DNA from 3 places in the Buttiauxella sp. S19-1 genome. Region 3 is predicted to be linked to each of the others. Evidence: predicted binding sites of a transcription regulator. Region 3 holds the regulator's gene; each other region holds the start of a gene.
What was found. Region 3 encodes PurR, which represses purine synthesis genes. Its sites were predicted from a motif close to CANGCAAACGTTTGCNTG; they were not measured.

Region 1: the regulator PurR is predicted to act here: its motif matches at 2,460-2,477, upstream of purM (phosphoribosylformylglycinamidine cyclo-ligase).
Region 2: the regulator PurR is predicted to act here: its motif matches at 4,229-4,246, upstream of MES37_RS04395 (amino acid aminotransferase).

Annotation. Positions count from the first base shown of each region.
Region 1 covers NZ_JAHWLU010000006.1:40,041-45,610, reverse strand. The annotation lists gene MES37_RS02795 (glycoside hydrolase family 28 protein) at 1-430, shown strand, start outside; gene MES37_RS02790 (SemiSWEET family sugar transporter) at 423-686, shown strand; gene purN (phosphoribosylglycinamide formyltransferase) at 727-1,368, opposite strand; gene purM (phosphoribosylformylglycinamidine cyclo-ligase) at 1,368-2,405, opposite strand; gene upp (uracil phosphoribosyltransferase) at 2,641-3,267, shown strand; gene uraA (uracil permease) at 3,471-4,757, shown strand; gene MES37_RS02765 (DnaA inactivator Hda) at 4,857-5,558, shown strand.
Region 2 covers NZ_JAHWLU010000010.1:71,285-76,854, forward strand. The annotation lists gene ldtD (L,D-transpeptidase) at 1-1,497, shown strand, start outside; gene MES37_RS04385 (YcbK family protein) at 1,679-2,227, shown strand; gene MES37_RS04390 (MBL fold metallo-hydrolase) at 2,268-2,915, shown strand; gene MES37_RS04395 (amino acid aminotransferase) at 2,976-4,166, opposite strand; gene MES37_RS04400 (porin) at 4,356-5,513, opposite strand.
Region 3 covers NZ_JAHWLU010000063.1:10,611-16,180, forward strand. The annotation lists gene MES37_RS14540 (C40 family peptidase) at 1-776, shown strand, start outside; gene sodB (superoxide dismutase [Fe]) at 908-1,489, shown strand; gene cydH (cytochrome bd-I oxidase subunit CydH) at 1,543-1,635, opposite strand; gene purR (HTH-type transcriptional repressor PurR) at 1,928-2,953, shown strand; gene punR (DNA-binding transcriptional activator PunR) at 2,992-3,903, opposite strand; gene punC (purine nucleoside transporter PunC) at 4,019-5,212, shown strand; gene cfa (cyclopropane fatty acyl phospholipid synthase) at 5,511-5,570, shown strand, end outside.

The sequences.
Region 1 (5,570 bases), on a different contig from region 3:
TGACCCAGCGATTCAACCTGGTGCGATTGAGTTTATCCAGTTCCGTGGTTTAACCGGCGTGAGTGAAGGGGCGGTTAATTTACACAGCGAGCAACCAGGACTGGTGCGCCAGGTAATCATTGATGGTTTGCAACTCACCCAAAGCATCAGCGCCTCACCGGAGCAGGGTTTATACGACATTCGTCCACCCTGTAACCCGCTTTCGCCAACGGGTATGGGGCTGGACAACGCCTGGTGTCTTAATCCTGATACGCAGCGTGCTTACGGTGTTGAGGCTTATCCCGGTGGTTTGCCCGCGCTGTATTGCTGTGGAGTGAATGGCCTGACGCTGCGCAATATCGATGTTTTTCGTCCACAGTCTCTACCTTCCGACTGGAACGAACAGGCTGTGGTATTGGTAGAGTGTGATGGAGTAAAACAAGATGTCTGATTTCGCATGGCTGGGTGGAGTTGCTGCCTGCTGCACCACCGGTTCTTTTGCCCTGCAAGTGATTCATATCCTGAAAAATCGCGATACTAAAGCGATCTCTCTGAGTATGTATCTGGTGTTTGTTTTTGGGGTGTTATGTTGGTTGCTTTATGGGCTAACAAGCGGTGATATGCCGCTGATGATCGCCAACGGTATCACCCTGTTGTTAGCGGCGACCGTGTTAACAATGAAGGTGATGAACGAACGAGCGAAATAAGCGGGATACTGCCTTCTCTGTTGAGGAGAAGGCAGTTGATTTACTCGTCTGCAGCGTGGCCTTGCGGTGGTAATTCTTTGCCATCAAGCCAGGCGCTGTTTTCACGCATCTCCAGCCGCCCCTCAATAAACCAGGAAACGACTAACGGATAAATTGCGTGTTCTTGATTCTGCACGCGAGCGGTGATGTCTTCTTCGTCATCACCTTCAAAAACAGGCACTTCGGCTTGCAGAATAACCGGGCCACCATCCAGTTCTTCGGTGACAAAATGCACCGATGTCCCATGGACTTCATCACCGTTTTCCAGCACCTGACGATGGGTATGCAGGCCGGGATATTTCGGCAACAGAGAAGGGTGGATGTTAATCAAGCGCCCGGCATAATGCCCGACAAACTCTGGGCTCAAAATACGCATGTAACCTGCCAAAACCACCAGATCCGGGGCGTAAGCGTCGATCTCAAGCATTAACTCACGATCGAACGCTGCGCGATCGACGAACTGGCTGGCGGTTAACGCGTGAGCAGGAATTTCTGCTTCACGCGCACGTTCAAGCCCAAAAGCTTCGGTTTTATTACTGAATACAGCCGCTACAGTGCCATTAATCTTTTTAAGCTTGCAGGCATCAATGATTGCCTGAAGATTGCTTCCGTTGCCGGAAACCAGCACTACAATGCGTTTCATCACTCAATAACCACGCGCTCAGAGGAATCGGAAGCTTTGATACTACCGATTTTCCAGGCGTTTTCACCTTTTGCATTCAAAAACTCAACCGCTTTGTCCGCTTCAGCAGCAGGCAGCGCAATCAGCATACCCACGCCACAGTTAAAGGTGCGGTACATTTCATGACGGCTGATATTTCCGGCTTGTTGCAACCAGCCGAATACCGCAGGCCACTGCCATGAAGACTCAGTGATAATCGCCTGAGTGTTGTCTGGCAGAACGCGTGGGATATTTTCCCAGAAACCGCCACCGGTCAGGTGAGCAATCGCGTGAACGTCAACCTGTTCAATCAATTCCAGAATCGACTTCACGTAAATGCGCGTCGGTTCCAGCAGGTGATCTGCCAGCGGTTTGCCTTCTAATTCGGTAGTCAGTGGGTCAGTACCGCTCACTTCCAGCACTTTACGCACCAGAGAATAACCGTTGGAATGCGGGCCACTGGAAGCCAGCGCAATCAGCACATCGCCATCGGTCACTTTGGAGCCGTCGATGATTTCAGATTTCTCGACCACGCCGACACAGAAACCAGCCACGTCGTAATCTTCACCGTGGTACATGCCCGGCATTTCAGCAGTTTCACCGCCGACTAATGCGCAGCCAGATTGCAGACAACCTTCGGCAATACCAGTAATGACGCTTGCAGCCGTTTCGACTTCAAGTTTGCCCGTTGCGTAATAATCGAGGAAGAACAGCGGTTCAGCACCCTGAACGACCAGGTCGTTCACACACATGGCCACCAGGTCGATGCCGATTGTGTCGTGACGTTTTAAATCCATAGCCAGACGCAGTTTAGTACCCACACCGTCGGTGCCGGAAACCAGCACAGGTTCACGATACTTCTGCGGTAACGCACACAGCGCACCGAAACCGCCCAGGCCACCCATCACTTCCGGGCGGCGGGTCTTTTTCACTACACCTTTGATTTTATCGACCAGAGCGTTACCAGCATCAATATCAACACCGGCATCTTTATAGCTAAGAGAAGTTTTGTCGGTCACTGCTAAGTCCCCGCGGATGGGTTAGGAATAAAAAACGCCGCAATTCTAACAGTGCAGGCAAACGTTTGCGAGCCCCTTATTCAGCAGGATGTAATTATTGTTGATATATACTCATTCCAGTCTCGTTGATCTTGATCAACCCCAATCGGTGCCAATTCCTGTGGCACCACCATCAAAAAGCGGTATAATCCGGCGATTTTTTTTGTGGTGGCCAACTATCTCGGGGAGAAAGAGTATGAAGATCGTGGAAGTCAAACACCCACTCGTCAAACACAAGCTGGGCCTGATGCGTGAGAACGACATTAGCACCAAACGCTTTCGTGAACTCGCCTCAGAAGTTGGCAGCTTGCTAACTTACGAAGCCACGGCGGATTTGGAAACTGAAAAAGTCACTATCGAAGGCTGGAATGGCCCGGTAGAAATTGACCAGATCAAAGGCAAAAAGATTACCGTTGTGCCAATTCTGCGTGCCGGTTTGGGCATGATGGAAGGCGTGCTGGAAAACGTTCCAAGCGCACGTATCAGCGTAGTGGGTATCTATCGTAATGAAGAAACCCTGGAGCCAGTGCCTTACTTCCAGAAACTGGTTTCTAACATTGAAGAACGTATGGCGCTGGTGGTTGACCCAATGCTGGCAACCGGCGGTTCTATGATTGCTACTATCGACCTGCTGAAGAATGCCGGTTGTACCAGCATTAAGGTGCTGGTTCTGGTAGCAGCACCAGAAGGTATCGCGGCACTGGAAAAAGCGCACCCGGACGTAGAGCTGTTTACTGCTTCTATCGATCAGGGCCTGAACGAGCACGGATACATTATTCCGGGTCTTGGCGATGCGGGCGATAAGATTTTTGGTACCAAATAATGCTCTTCATCTTTCGAATTGCTGATGCGTTGGCTGCCTTTGCTCACCTTGGTCACGTAGCAAATCTACGCTCCCAGGGATTTGCGCAGTTGCCGCCTTCCTGCAATCCGAAATCTATTGAGCATTAAAAAATTGAGCCGACTTTGAGAGTCGGCTTTTTTTTGACTAAAACACAACAACACCATCATTCAGAGGACAACATTATGACGCGCCGCGCCATTGGGGTACACGAAAGACCACCCCTGCTGCAAACGATACCGTTAAGCTTACAGCACCTGTTCGCTATGTTTGGAGCTACCGTTCTGGTGCCATTCCTGTTCCACATCAACCCGGCTACGGTTTTGCTGTTTAACGGGATCGGGACGCTGCTGTACCTCTTTATTTGTAAAGGCAAAATCCCGGCGTATCTCGGTTCAAGTTTTGCGTTTATTTCGCCAGTACTGTTGCTGTTGCCATTGGGTTATGAAGTGGCGCTGGGCGGCTTTATTATGTGCGGTGTGTTGTTCTGTATCGTGGCGTTGATTGTGAAAAAAGCCGGTACCGGCTGGCTGGATGTGATGTTCCCTCCGGCGGCAATGGGCGCAATTGTGGCGGTTATCGGCCTGGAACTGGCACGTGTTGCCGCAGAAATGTCAGGCCTATTGCCAGCTGCGGGTACCGAACCGAATACCACCAGCATCATGATCTCGCTGGTAACGCTGGGTGTGACGGTATTTAGCTCAGTCTTGTTCCGTGGTTTTCTGGCAATTATCCCCATTCTGATTGGCGTGCTGACTGGCTACGCGCTGTCATTTGCCGTCGGGATTGTGGATACCGCGGCGATTGCTCAGGCTCCGTGGTTTGCACTGCCAACCTTCTACACGCCGCGCTTTGAGTGGTTTGCCATCTTCACCATTTTGCCAGCAGCGCTGGTGGTTATCGCCGAGCACGTCGGGCACCTGGTGGTGACGGCGAATATCGTCAAAAAGGATCTGATCCGCGACCCAGGTCTGCATCGTTCGATGTTTGCTAACGGTCTTTCCACCGTGATTTCCGGTTTCTTCGGCTCTACGCCGAACACCACTTATGGTGAAAACATTGGCGTTATGGCGATCACCCGCGTGTACAGCACCTGGGTTATCGGCGGTGCGGCGATTATCGCGATTCTATTGTCGTGTGTCGGTAAACTGGCGGCGGCGATCCAAATCATCCCGGTTCCGGTAATCGGCGGTGTTTCTCTGTTGCTGTATGGGGTGATCGGCGCTTCAGGTATCCGCGTGCTGATTGATTCGAAAGTGGATTACAACAAAACGCAAAACCTGATCCTGACCGCTATCATTCTGATCGTTGGCGTCAGCGGTGCGACCCTACATATTGGTGCGGCTGAGCTGAAAGGGATGGCGCTGGCGACTATCGTCGGTATTGGTCTGAGCCTGATCTTCAAATTGATCAGTATCCTGCGCCCGGAAGAAGTGGTGCTTGATGCAGAAGAAACCAACGTAAAACCGTAGTTTTGATGCAAGCCGGGCGACGTGTGCGCCCGGTTCTCCTGATCGCCAATTCTGTGATAGACTCTCTGCGTTTTTCTGCCTGTTATGGTTGAGGTAATTCTGAATACGCCGGCACAGCTATCACTGCCACTCTATTTGCCTGATGACGAAACTTTTGCAAGTTTCTGGCCGGGTGATAACCCTTCTTTACTCGCCGCACTCCAGTCCGTGCTCCGTCAGGATCACAGCGGATATATCTATTTCTGGTCGCGAGAAGGAGGAGGACGTAGCCACTTGCTTCATGCAGCCTGTGCGGAACTCTCGCAACGTGGCGAAGCCGTTGGCTATGTGCCTCTCGATAAACGCACCTGGTTTGTTCCGGAAGTGCTTGATGGCATGGAACAGCTTTCGTTGGTGTGTATCGACAATATTGAGTGTGTTGCGGGCGACGAACTGTGGGAAATGGCGATTTTTAATCTCTATAACCGCATTCTGGAATCTGGCAAAACGCGGCTGTTAATTACCGGCGATCGCCCACCGCGCCAGCTCAACCTGCAATTGCCCGATCTCGCATCACGCCTTGATTGGGGCCAAATCTATAAGCTGCAACCGCTTTCCGATGATGACAAACTCCAGGCGCTGCAATTGCGATCCCGACTTCGTGGTTTTGAATTGCCCGAGGACGTGGGGCGTTTCCTGCTAAAACGTCTGGACAGGGAAATGCGTACGCTTTTTATGACGCTTGATCAGCTTGATCTGGCTTCGATTACAGCGCAACGTAAATTGACTATCCCGTTTGTGAAAGAGATTTTGGGGCTGTAAAACCACCCTCAT
Region 2 (5,570 bases), on a different contig from region 3:
CTGGCCATTGCCGGTATTCAGCCGCAATTTACCACTTGGGTTGAGCTGCTCACCGACCCTGCCGTCACGGGTCTGGCGCGAGACATCGTTTTGTCAGATGCGATGATGGGATATCTGCAATTTGTGTATGGTATCCCAACGGAAGGTAACCGCTGGTTGTACAGCACTAAGCCATACAAGCTGCAAACTCCGCCTATTTCCGTGATTAACCAATGGCAGGTGGCGGTTGACCAGGGAACGCTGGTGAGTTTTATCGAAACACTTGCGCCTCAGCATCCGCAATACGCCAAATTGCATCAATCACTGGTGCATTTGTTAAGTGACTCACGTCCGTGGCCGCAACTGACCGGCAGTGAAACGCTCCGTCCTGGCCAGTGGAGCAACGATACGCCAGCACTGAGAGAAATTCTGGCCCGTACCGGCATGCTGCAAGCTGAACCTGCAATACCGCTTAAAGAACGGGATAGTGTATCTAATACTGTCGTTGCAATCAGTCCATCGGCCATTCAACTAGACAGTGAGCAGGTGGCGCAACAGACTCCTGAAGCGGTTGCCGGGAAGAAAAAGAAATCAGCGCCTGCTGTGCGAAGCGTTTACAGCAACGAACTGGTGGAAGGGGTGAAACGTTTCCAGAAATGGCAGGGTTTGGGTGTGGATGGCTCCATTGGGCAATTAACGCGTAACTGGCTGAATGTCACGCCACAGCAGCGTGCGTCGTTAGTGGCATTAAATATCCAACGTTTGCGATTGCTGCCGAAGAAACTCGACACCGGTATTATGGTGAACATCCCTGACTATTCGCTGAGCTATTACCTCAACGGCAGTGAAGTATTGGCTTCGCGGGTGATTGTCGGGCGTCCTGACCGTAAAACGCCAATGATGAGCAGTGCGCTTAATAACGTGGTGGTGAACCCGCCATGGAATGTGCCGCCAACGCTTGCACGCAACGATATCCTGCCAAAAGTCCGTCAGGACCCGGGTTATCTTGATCGCCATGGTTACAGCGTTTTACGCGGCTGGAGCAACAATGCTGAAGCTATCGACCCGTGGCGTGTGGATTGGGAAACTATCACAGCCAGCAATCTGCCATTCCGTTTCCAGCAAAAACCAGGGGTGCAGAACTCGTTAGGGCGTTACAAGTTTAATATGCCGAGTTCTGACGCTATCTATTTGCATGACACGCCAAACCACACCCTGTTCCAGAAAGATGCACGAGCGCTGAGTTCTGGCTGCGTACGCGTGAATAAAGCGTCTGAACTGGCAAATATGTTATTGCAGGATGCTGGCTGGAACGATGCCCGGATTTCAAGTCAACTGAAAGACGGCAGCACCAAGTATGTCAATATTCGCCAGACCATTCCGGTCAATCTTTACTATTTGACGGCGTTTGTCGGTGAAGATGGACGTACACAGTACCGAACCGATATTTACAATTACGATCTTACCGCGCGATCTGGCGCACAAATTCTTCCAAAAGCTGAACTATTGATTCGCTAAATGCAGTAATTCTAATGAATTAGCGGTCGTAATAATTGCGATACCCAGCCGGGTCCTCTACAGGGCCCGATTTTGCTGGGTTTTGCACACCTTGACTCGCTTTGTTTTGGCAGTTAAGGTGCCAGGCAGTGCGCTGAAGTGCATATTATTCGATCGTTTTTTACCTGTAGACCTGGACATCATGGACAAATTTGACGCAAACCGCCGCAAGCTGCTGGCGTTGGGTGGCGTGGCTTTAGGTGCCTCGCTGTTACCAACACAAGCGTTTGCCATGCTATCAACACCGCGCCCACGCGTTCTGACTCTGAATAACCTGCATACAGGGGAGTCATTGAAGGCTGAATTTTTCGATGGTAAAGGCTATATTCAGGATGAATTAGCAAGGCTTAATCATTTCTTCCGCGATTATCGCGCGAATAAAATTAAATCCATCGACCCGAAATTATTCGACCAGCTATATCGCCTGCAAGGCTTGTTGGGGACCAACAAACCGGTGCAACTGGTCTCTGGCTATCGCTCTCTGGACACCAATAATGAGCTTCGTGCTCACAGTCGTGGGGTCGCGAAAAAAAGCTACCACACCAAAGGGCAGGCCATGGATTTCCATATTGAAGGGATTTCGTTGAGCAATGTTCGCAAAGCAGCATTATCTATGCGCGCAGGTGGTGTAGGATACTACCCCAGCAGCAACTTTGTGCATATTGATACCGGGCCATTAAGGCGCTGGTAAAACAACGGAATCCGGCGATGGTTGCCGGTATTGGAGTGTCATGAACTATCACATAATTCCGGTCACCGCATTCGGACAAAACTGTTCGCTGATTTGGTGTGAAGTAACTCAACAGGCAGCACTGGTTGATCCCGGTGGCGAAGCCGAAAAGATCAAGCAGCAAGTGGCGGCGCAGGGCGTGACTATTACGCAAATCCTGTTAACGCATGGTCATCTTGATCATGTTGGGGCTGCTGCTGAACTGGCCGAACATTACGGTGTTCCTGTTGTTGGGCCGGAAAAAGAAGACGAATTTTGGTTGCAGGGTTTACCCGCGCAAAGCCAAATGTTTGGGCTTGAGGAGTGTTTGCCGCTGACGCCAGACTGTTGGCTGAACGAGGGTGATAGTGTGTCAGTGGGAAATGTAGCCTTACAGGTGCTGCATTGCCCGGGCCATACTCCTGGTCACGTCGTTTTCTTTGATGCGCAATCTCAGTTACTGATTTCCGGCGATGTGATTTTCAAAGGCGGAGTAGGGCGTAGCGACTTCCCGCGTGGCGACCATGCGGCGCTGATTGACTCGATTAAACGTAAACTGTTGCCGTTAGGCGATGATGTGACGTTTATTCCAGGTCACGGGCCGTTGTCCACTTTGGGTTATGAACGCCTGCACAATCCCTTCCTGCAAGACGAATTACCGGTCTGGTAAGTTTGTTAAGCTAAATAAAAAGAGCCGCTTTGAGCGGCTCTTTTCATATCTGCTGATGGCTTACAGCACAGCAACAATCGCTTCGCACAGCGGAGCCATATTGTCTGGCGTCATGCCTGCAACGTTCACACGCCCTGAAGCAACCGCATACACACCAAACTCTTCACGTAAACGCAGCACCTGCTCTTTAGTCAGGCCGCTGAACGAGAACATACCGTTCTGGTTGATGATGAAGCTAAAGTCGCGGTTAGCGCCTTTCTCTTGCAGGGTATTGACGAACAACTGGCGCATACGGTGAATACGCTGACGCATGTCTGACAGCTCTTGTTCCCAAATTGTACGCAGCGCGTCATTGCTCAGAATGGTAGCAACAACGGAGGCGCCGTGTGCTGGCGGGTTAGAGTAGTTAGCACGAATCACAGCCTTCATCTGGCTGAACGCACGATCCACGGTATCCGCATCAGCAGCAACCAGAGTACAAGCACCTACGCGCTCGTTGTAGAGGCCAAAGTTCTTAGAGTAAGAGCTGGCAACAATCAGTTCTTTGTGGCTTGCAGCAAAGATACGCAGACCTTCGGCATCTTCTTCCAGACCACGGGCAAAGCCCTGATAGGCGAAGTCAAACAGCGGCAACCAGCCTTTAGCCAGTGACATTTCTGCCAGAGTTTTCCACTGCTCAGCCGTTGGATCAATACCGGTTGGGTTATGGCAGCAACCGTGGAACAACACCACGTCACCTGCTTGTGCAGCTTGCAGGCTGTTAATCAGGCCATCGAAATTCAGAGAGTGGTTCTGCGCGTCATAGTAATCATATTCGCACACTTCCAGCCCAGCAGAGTTAAAGACGCTTTTGTGGTTTGGCCAGCTTGGATTGCTCACCCACACACGTTGGGTGGTGGTATTTTTAGCGAGGAAATCAGCGGCAACACGCAGTGCACCAGTACCACCAGGGGTTTGAGCCGTACGAGCACGTTTGTTTGCACTCAGAGCATTATTTTTCCCGAACAGCAATTCCTGGGTACAGCTACCAAATTCTGGAATACCGTCAATACCGAGGTAGTTCTTGGTGTTCTCATTTTCCAGCAGATACAGCTCCGCTTTCTTAACGCAGGTTAAAACCGGAGTTTTACCCGTTTCATCCTTATAAACACCAATACCAAGGTTAATTTTAGTCGGACGGTCATCGGCGCGAAACAGATCGGCCAAACCAAGAATTGGATCAGCAGGAGCAGCGGTAATGTTCTCAAACATGACGAGTTTCCATTGTGATATCGAGGGGAGTAACGCACTCAGGTTAACTGCTGTTTTAGTAAATGCCAACCGTTTGCAACAAAAAGAAACTGCTCTCGTCACAAGTTATTTTTTTCACCTCTCCGGGCATAAAAAAACAGGGCCGAAGCCCTGTTTTTAAATCATCCTGGCAACAATGTTGCTGGATAATTAGAACTGATAAACGATACCAACAGCAGCCTGGTCGCCAGTTGCTTGTTTAGCAGATTCGCTATACTCGTTGTCGTCCAGCATGTTGAACTGGTATGCAGCATACACGTTCATGTTTTTGTTGAAGTAGTACCAGGTACCCACTTCGATGTATTTAACCAGGTCAGCATCGCCACCGGAGAAGGTGCCACGAGCCTTCAGGTCTTTACCTTTAGACTGCACGTAAGCGATGGATGGACGCAGACCGAAGTCGAACTGGTATTGAGCTACAGCTTCGAAGTTCTGAGTTTTGTTTGCGAAGTTATTGTCTGGTTCGCGAGTCATGTTAGTAGTTTCAGCATACATGATTGCAGCGTAGACGTTGTTTGCATCGTACTTAGCAGCAGTAGACCATGCTTCAGCGCGGTCGCCACCAGCACTTGCCCAGTTGGCATTAGTTGCTGCTTCACGTTGTTCGAAAGTACGGTTTGCAGACTCATAACCAGCTGCAACGCTGAAGCCTTCGCCGATGTCATAAGTTACAGCGGTGCTGTAGCCGTCGCCGTTAGCTTTAGCGCCGTTACCAGCACGACCTAAAGTAGGCACGCCGTTTTCGTCCAGGCTTGGAGCAACTACGTTGCTACGCTCGTTTTTACCCTGGTATTGCAGAGCAAACGCCAGGCCATCAACCAGACCGAAGAAGTTGTTGTTACGGTAAGTCAGAACGCCAGTAGTACGGCCGTTCATGAAGTTGTCGGTAGCAGCCCAAGAATCGCCGCCCCACTCAACCAGCATATCGGTATAAGCCGCTACGTCGTAGATTGCGCCGTAGTTACGGCCGTAATCCAGGGAACCTGCATCACCAAATTTCAGACCAGCAAATGCCAGACGGGTGTTAGTAGGCTGAGTGCCTTCCGCGTTGGAGGCATTCATGTTGTATTCCCACTGGCCGTAACCGGTCAGTTGGTCATTGATCTGAGTTTCTCCTTTGAAACCGATACGAGCATATGTGGTGTCATTGCTAGAAGTGTCACCAGTAGTGGTCCATACGTGCTCGCCTACAGCTTTACCGTAGAAATCCAGTTTGTTGCCGTTTTTGTTATAGATTTCTGCAGCGTTTGCTGCACCGGCTACCAGCAGAGCAGGGATTACCACTGCCAGAATATTGCGCTTCATCATTATTTATTACCCTCATTAGGTTTTTTTGTAACACCTGCCACTGCCGTCAATAATTCT
Region 3 (5,570 bases):
CTGAGCACGCTCGTCCCGTGGCGGCGCATAAAGCGCACGTTGTGAAAAGCACAACCAAGAGCACAGAAAAGAGCAGTAAGAGTAAAGATAAAACCACTACCGCCAGCAAGAAAACCAACACCACCTCCAAAACAACCAGCAAGAAAAAAGAAACCACTGCCTCAACGAGTAAAACCGCTAAAAACTCCAGCAGTGCTAAAACAAAAAATCTTGCCAGTAAAGACCGCAAAAAATCCTCTCAGCTCGCGAAAGTCCAGCCTGTTGCTCTCACCGAAAAATGCAGTAAACCTCGTAAAGGTTATAAAACGCATTGCGTGAAAGTCAAAGCAGAGCCACCAACGACGATTGCCGCTGCGCATAAAGTCCGGGTGCAAAAAGCACAGAAAACGGCGATGAACAAATTGATGGGCCAGATTGGCAAACCGTATCGCTGGGGTGGGACTTCACCGCGTACCGGTTTCGATTGCAGCGGTCTGGTTTATTACGCCTATAAAGATTTGGTGAAGTTCCGTATTCCCCGCACTGCTAACGAAATGTATCACCTGCGTGATGCCTCTTCGGTGGATCGTGGTGAGCTGGAAACAGGTGACCTGGTATTCTTCCGTACACAAGGTCGCGGCACTGCGGATCACGTAGGCGTGTATGTAGGCAACGGTAAGTTCATTCAGTCTCCACGTTCTGGCAGGGATATCCAAATCACTTCCTTGAGCGAAGATTACTGGCAACGCCACTATGTTGGCGCTAAACGTGTCATGACCTCCAAAACCATTCGTTAAAAATTCGTCGAAAATCTGCGCCTGCCCTTCATTGGGCAGGCGTGTTCCTCTTTTGCTTACCCTTTCAATTTGTTACCCTAAACCCGCACTAAAAGTGTTGTCTAGATGTAAACAATAATAAGGAGTTAGCAATGTCGTTCGAACTACCTGCACTACCGTATGCAAAAGATGCTTTAGCACCGCATATCTCCGCCGAAACCCTGGAATACCATTACGGTAAACACCATCAAACCTATGTCACTAACCTGAATAATCTGGTTAAAGGCAGCGCGTTTGAGGGTAAAACCCTCGAAGAGATCGTTCGTACTTCCGAAGGTGGCGTATTTAACAACGCCGCTCAGGTCTGGAACCACACTTTCTACTGGAACTGCCTGGCACCAAATGCTGGCGGCGAGCCAACTGGCGAACTGCTGGAAGCCATCAATAAATCTTTTGGTAGCTTCGCTGAGTTCAAGCAGCAATTTACTGATGCTGCTATCAAGAACTTCGGTGCTGGCTGGACATGGCTGGTTAAACAGGAAGATGGCGCATTAGCGATTGTTTCTACCTCTAACGCTGGCACCCCACTGACGACTGCAGCTAAACCGCTGTTGACTGTGGATGTGTGGGAACATGCGTACTACATCGACTACCGCAATGCTCGTGCTGGCTACCTTGAGCATTTCTGGGCGCTGGTGAACTGGGCGTTTGTTGCGAAGAATTTAGCAGCTTAATGCAAAAGTAAATGGGCCGCGATTTGCGGCCCATCTTGATCAAAGCGTAAAAATCAGTGCAGTACGGCAGTTAGTGCGCCGAAAACAATCAAAGCCAAAACAATTACCGTCGTCGTGATTGAAAATTTCAAATCGGTGCTCATCATTAAACTCCTTTTATATCCATACAATCGATGTGTCAGGGTGATTTTCCCACAACCAGAGATAAAAATCCTCCAGGTTTTAATCTGATATCAATTTTCCCTCTTCCACTTTTCGCCTGGATAGGCCAAAATCCCTCGCTAATTTGTTGCGTATCGTCAATTCAATGCCCTCCTCCCGTTTTATGTCGCAATCCCGGCATACCTGCAACCATCATGTTGCCTGTGGAGTCAGCGTACGCAAACGTTTAACATAATAGCAATCAAGGGTTTACGATATAGCCCGGAGTGAATTTTAATGGCGACAATCAAGGACGTGGCGAAGCGCGCAAACGTTTCCACTACAACCGTATCACATGTGATTAACAAAACCCGTTTTGTGGCGGAAGAAACGCGCAATGCGGTGTGGGCAGCAATTAAAGAATTGCACTACTCGCCAAGCGCCGTAGCACGAAGCCTGAAAGTTAATCACACCAAAACGATTGGTCTGCTTGCCACTTCCAGTGAAGCACCCTATTTCGCCGAGATAATCGAAGCGGTGGAAAATAGCTGCTTTGAAAAAGGCTACACCCTGATTTTGGGCAACGCGCACAACAACTTTGAAAAGCAGCGCGCTTACTTATCGATGATGGCACAAAAGCGTGTCGATGGCCTGTTAGTGATGTGCTCTGAATATCCTGAATCATTGCTCACCATGCTTGAAGAGTACCGTCACATCCCTATGGTGGTGATGGACTGGGGCGAGGCTCGTGCCGATTTCACCGACTCCGTGGTCGATAACGCTTTCCACGGCGGTTATCTTGCTGGACGTTATTTGATTGAACGCGGCCACCGCGAAATTGGCGCCATTCCCGGGCAAATGGAACGTAACACCGGTGGCGGCCGCCATGCAGGCTTTATGAAAGCACTGGAAGAAGCGGGAATTTCCATTCCGGAAAACTGGATTGTTCAGGGTGACTTTGAACCTGAATCAGGTTACCGCGCCATGCAGCAGATCATCGGCCAGTCTCATCGCCCAACAGCGGTATTCTGTGGCGGCGACATTATGGCGATGGGTGCTATTTGCGCTGCTGATGAAATGGGGCTGCGCGTGCCGCAGGATATTTCCGTTATCGGTTACGACAACGTACGCAACGCGCGTTACTTCTCACCAGCATTGACCACCATCCACCAGCCGAAAGATTCGCTAGGGGAAACGGCGTTTAATATGCTGCTGGATAGAATCGTCAACAAACGCGAAGAGTCGCAGTCGATTGAGGTTCACCCGCGTCTGATTGAACGCCGCTCTGTGGCTGATGGCCCGTTTCGCGATTATCGCCGCTAAGTGTGTGTCGGATGTCGCGCAAGCGACATCCAGCAGACTTACAGCGGCTCCTGTAACCACTCCTGATTCATCGTGTCACTATCGCCTAAGTAATCCAACAGCCAGGCCAACGCTGGCGATGCATCGTTTTGCTGCCATGTCAGGCAACATGCCGCGTCAGGGAATGGATTATCCAGCGTTAATTCGCGCCATTTCCCTGAAGCAACCCACGGTTTGGCAATATGTAACGGCACCATGCCGATACACAACCCCGCGCTCAAGCAATCCGAACCGGACGCCCAATCAGGCACTACCACGCGGCGCTGGTTATCTAACAGCCAGGTAATTCGTTTTGGTAATGAACGCGAAGTATCTTCCAGAACTAGCGATGGCCAGGCACGCAGGTCATCATCGCTTAACGTCCCGTCGCACTGTGCCAGTGGGTGCGAGGAAGCCACCACGCAACGCCAGCTCAACGTTCCCATATCACGGAAGGCATAACGCCCCCCAACCGGAATCGCCTGAGTCGCGCCAATCGCCACTTCTACGCGTCCATCCGCCAGCGCATCCCACACGCCGTTGAACACTTCCTGAAAGATACGTAATTCGATATCAGGAAAATGGCGATAGAAATCCAGCACCAGTTGCCGCGTTCGCTCCGGTTTTACAATGTTATCAACTGCAATCGCCAGGTGACCGCGCCATCCATTGGCGATCTGTTGGCACTGTTGCCGTGTCGTCATCATTTTTTTGATAACAGAGCGGCCTTCTTTGAGAAAAAAGACGCCAGCAGGGGTTAATTCAACATCCCGATGACGACGTTCGAATAGCGGAACGGCTAACCAATCTTCGAGTTGCCGCACCGTATAACTAATGGCAGACGGAACGCGGTGCAACTCTTGTGCTGCACCGCTGAAGCTGCCATTGCGCGCTACCGCATCGATGACTTCCAGCGAGTATTCTGACCACATTTCTTTGCTCACAAATTTTTTGAACGCAACCTACAAATATTAGCGTTTCACAAGCGTAATTGCACTCCGTACACTCTCGCGGCGATTAACCTGCAAGATAAAACAAGAGAAAATTATGCAACCATCAAAAGGATTTCTTATCTGGCTGGCCGGATTAAGTGTGCTGGGGTTCCTCGCCACAGACATGTATCTGCCTGCTTTCGCTGCCATTCAGCAAGATTTACAGACCGACGCCTCTGCCGTCAGTGCCAGCCTGAGTCTGTTCCTTGCCGGCTTTGCGTTTGCCCAGTTGATGTGGGGTCCATTGTCAGACCACTTCGGTCGTAAACCGGTATTACTGGCGGGTTTGAGCCTGTTCGCCATCGGTTGTATTGGCATGCTGTGGGTTGAAAGCGCCACCGCGCTACTGGTACTGCGTTTTGTTCAGGCGGTTGGCGTCTGTTCTGCGGCCGTCAGTTGGCAAGCTTTGGTGACCGATTACTATCCGGCGAATCGCGCTAACCGTATTTTCGCCACCATTATGCCACTGGTTGGCTTGTCTCCGGCGTTGGCACCGCTGCTCGGTAGCTGGATTTTGACTCACTTTGACTGGCAGGCGATTTTCGCCACTCTGTTTGCCATCACGCTGGTGCTGATGATCCCGACTTTACGTCTGAAACCCCGCACTCAGCACCATCCGCAAACCGAAGATAATAAAGTCAGCTTTACCTCTTTGCTGCGCTCACGCGTGTACAGCGGGAACGTATTGATTTATGCCGCCTGCTCCGCCAGCTTCTTTGCCTGGCTGACCGGTTCGCCATTCATTCTTAACGATATGGGTTATAGCCCGGCGGTTATTGGCCTGAGTTATGTGCCGCAAACCATCGCCTTCTTGATTGGCGGCTACGGCTGCCGTAGCGCGCTGCAAAAATGGCAAGGCAAGCAAATGTTGCCATGGTTACTTGCGCTCTACACCCTGAGCATTTTCGGTACCTGGGGTGTGGCGGTCAGCGGCCATGCCAGCCTCACGCTGCTATTGATTCCATTCTGCGTGATGGCGATTGCTAATGGTGCGATTTACCCGATCGTCGTTGCTTCAGCCTTGTTGCCATTCCCACAGGCCACCGGTAAAGCAGCTGCATTGCAAAATACGCTGCAATTAGGTTTGTGCTTCCTGGCAAGTTTGATGGTGTCATGGTTGGTCGCAACCCCGTTGTTGACCACCACCAGCGTCATGCTGGTGACCATCGTCTTAGCCATGTTGGGCTACTTGCTGCAACGCCGTAGTCATGTCAAAGTCTGGCAACCTGCTGAATCCGATGCACATTAATGTATCGTTTGCGTGACAGCAATGTAGTTAGCTTGCTAACAATATTTCATTGAATCACCGCCTGGGCGAGCCTATACTTATTTACGGCTTGACCGTCAGCACAATAATAATGACGTTTTGACGGGAGCCTTTGTGCTCCCGTTTGTTGTTTTAGAAGCTTTTTTTGTGGGCTCTCGCCCCCCTTTCTCTGTTCTACGTCGGATATCAGGCTCGCGGTATTTTCCGTGACATTTCTCACATGCCCAAAATAGCGTCTACGCTGTTTTAAGGTTCCTCTCACAATGGTGATGGAGAAGCTATGAGTTCATCGTGTATAGAAGAAGTCAGCATAAGAAATAACCCGTGGTATCGAATCGTG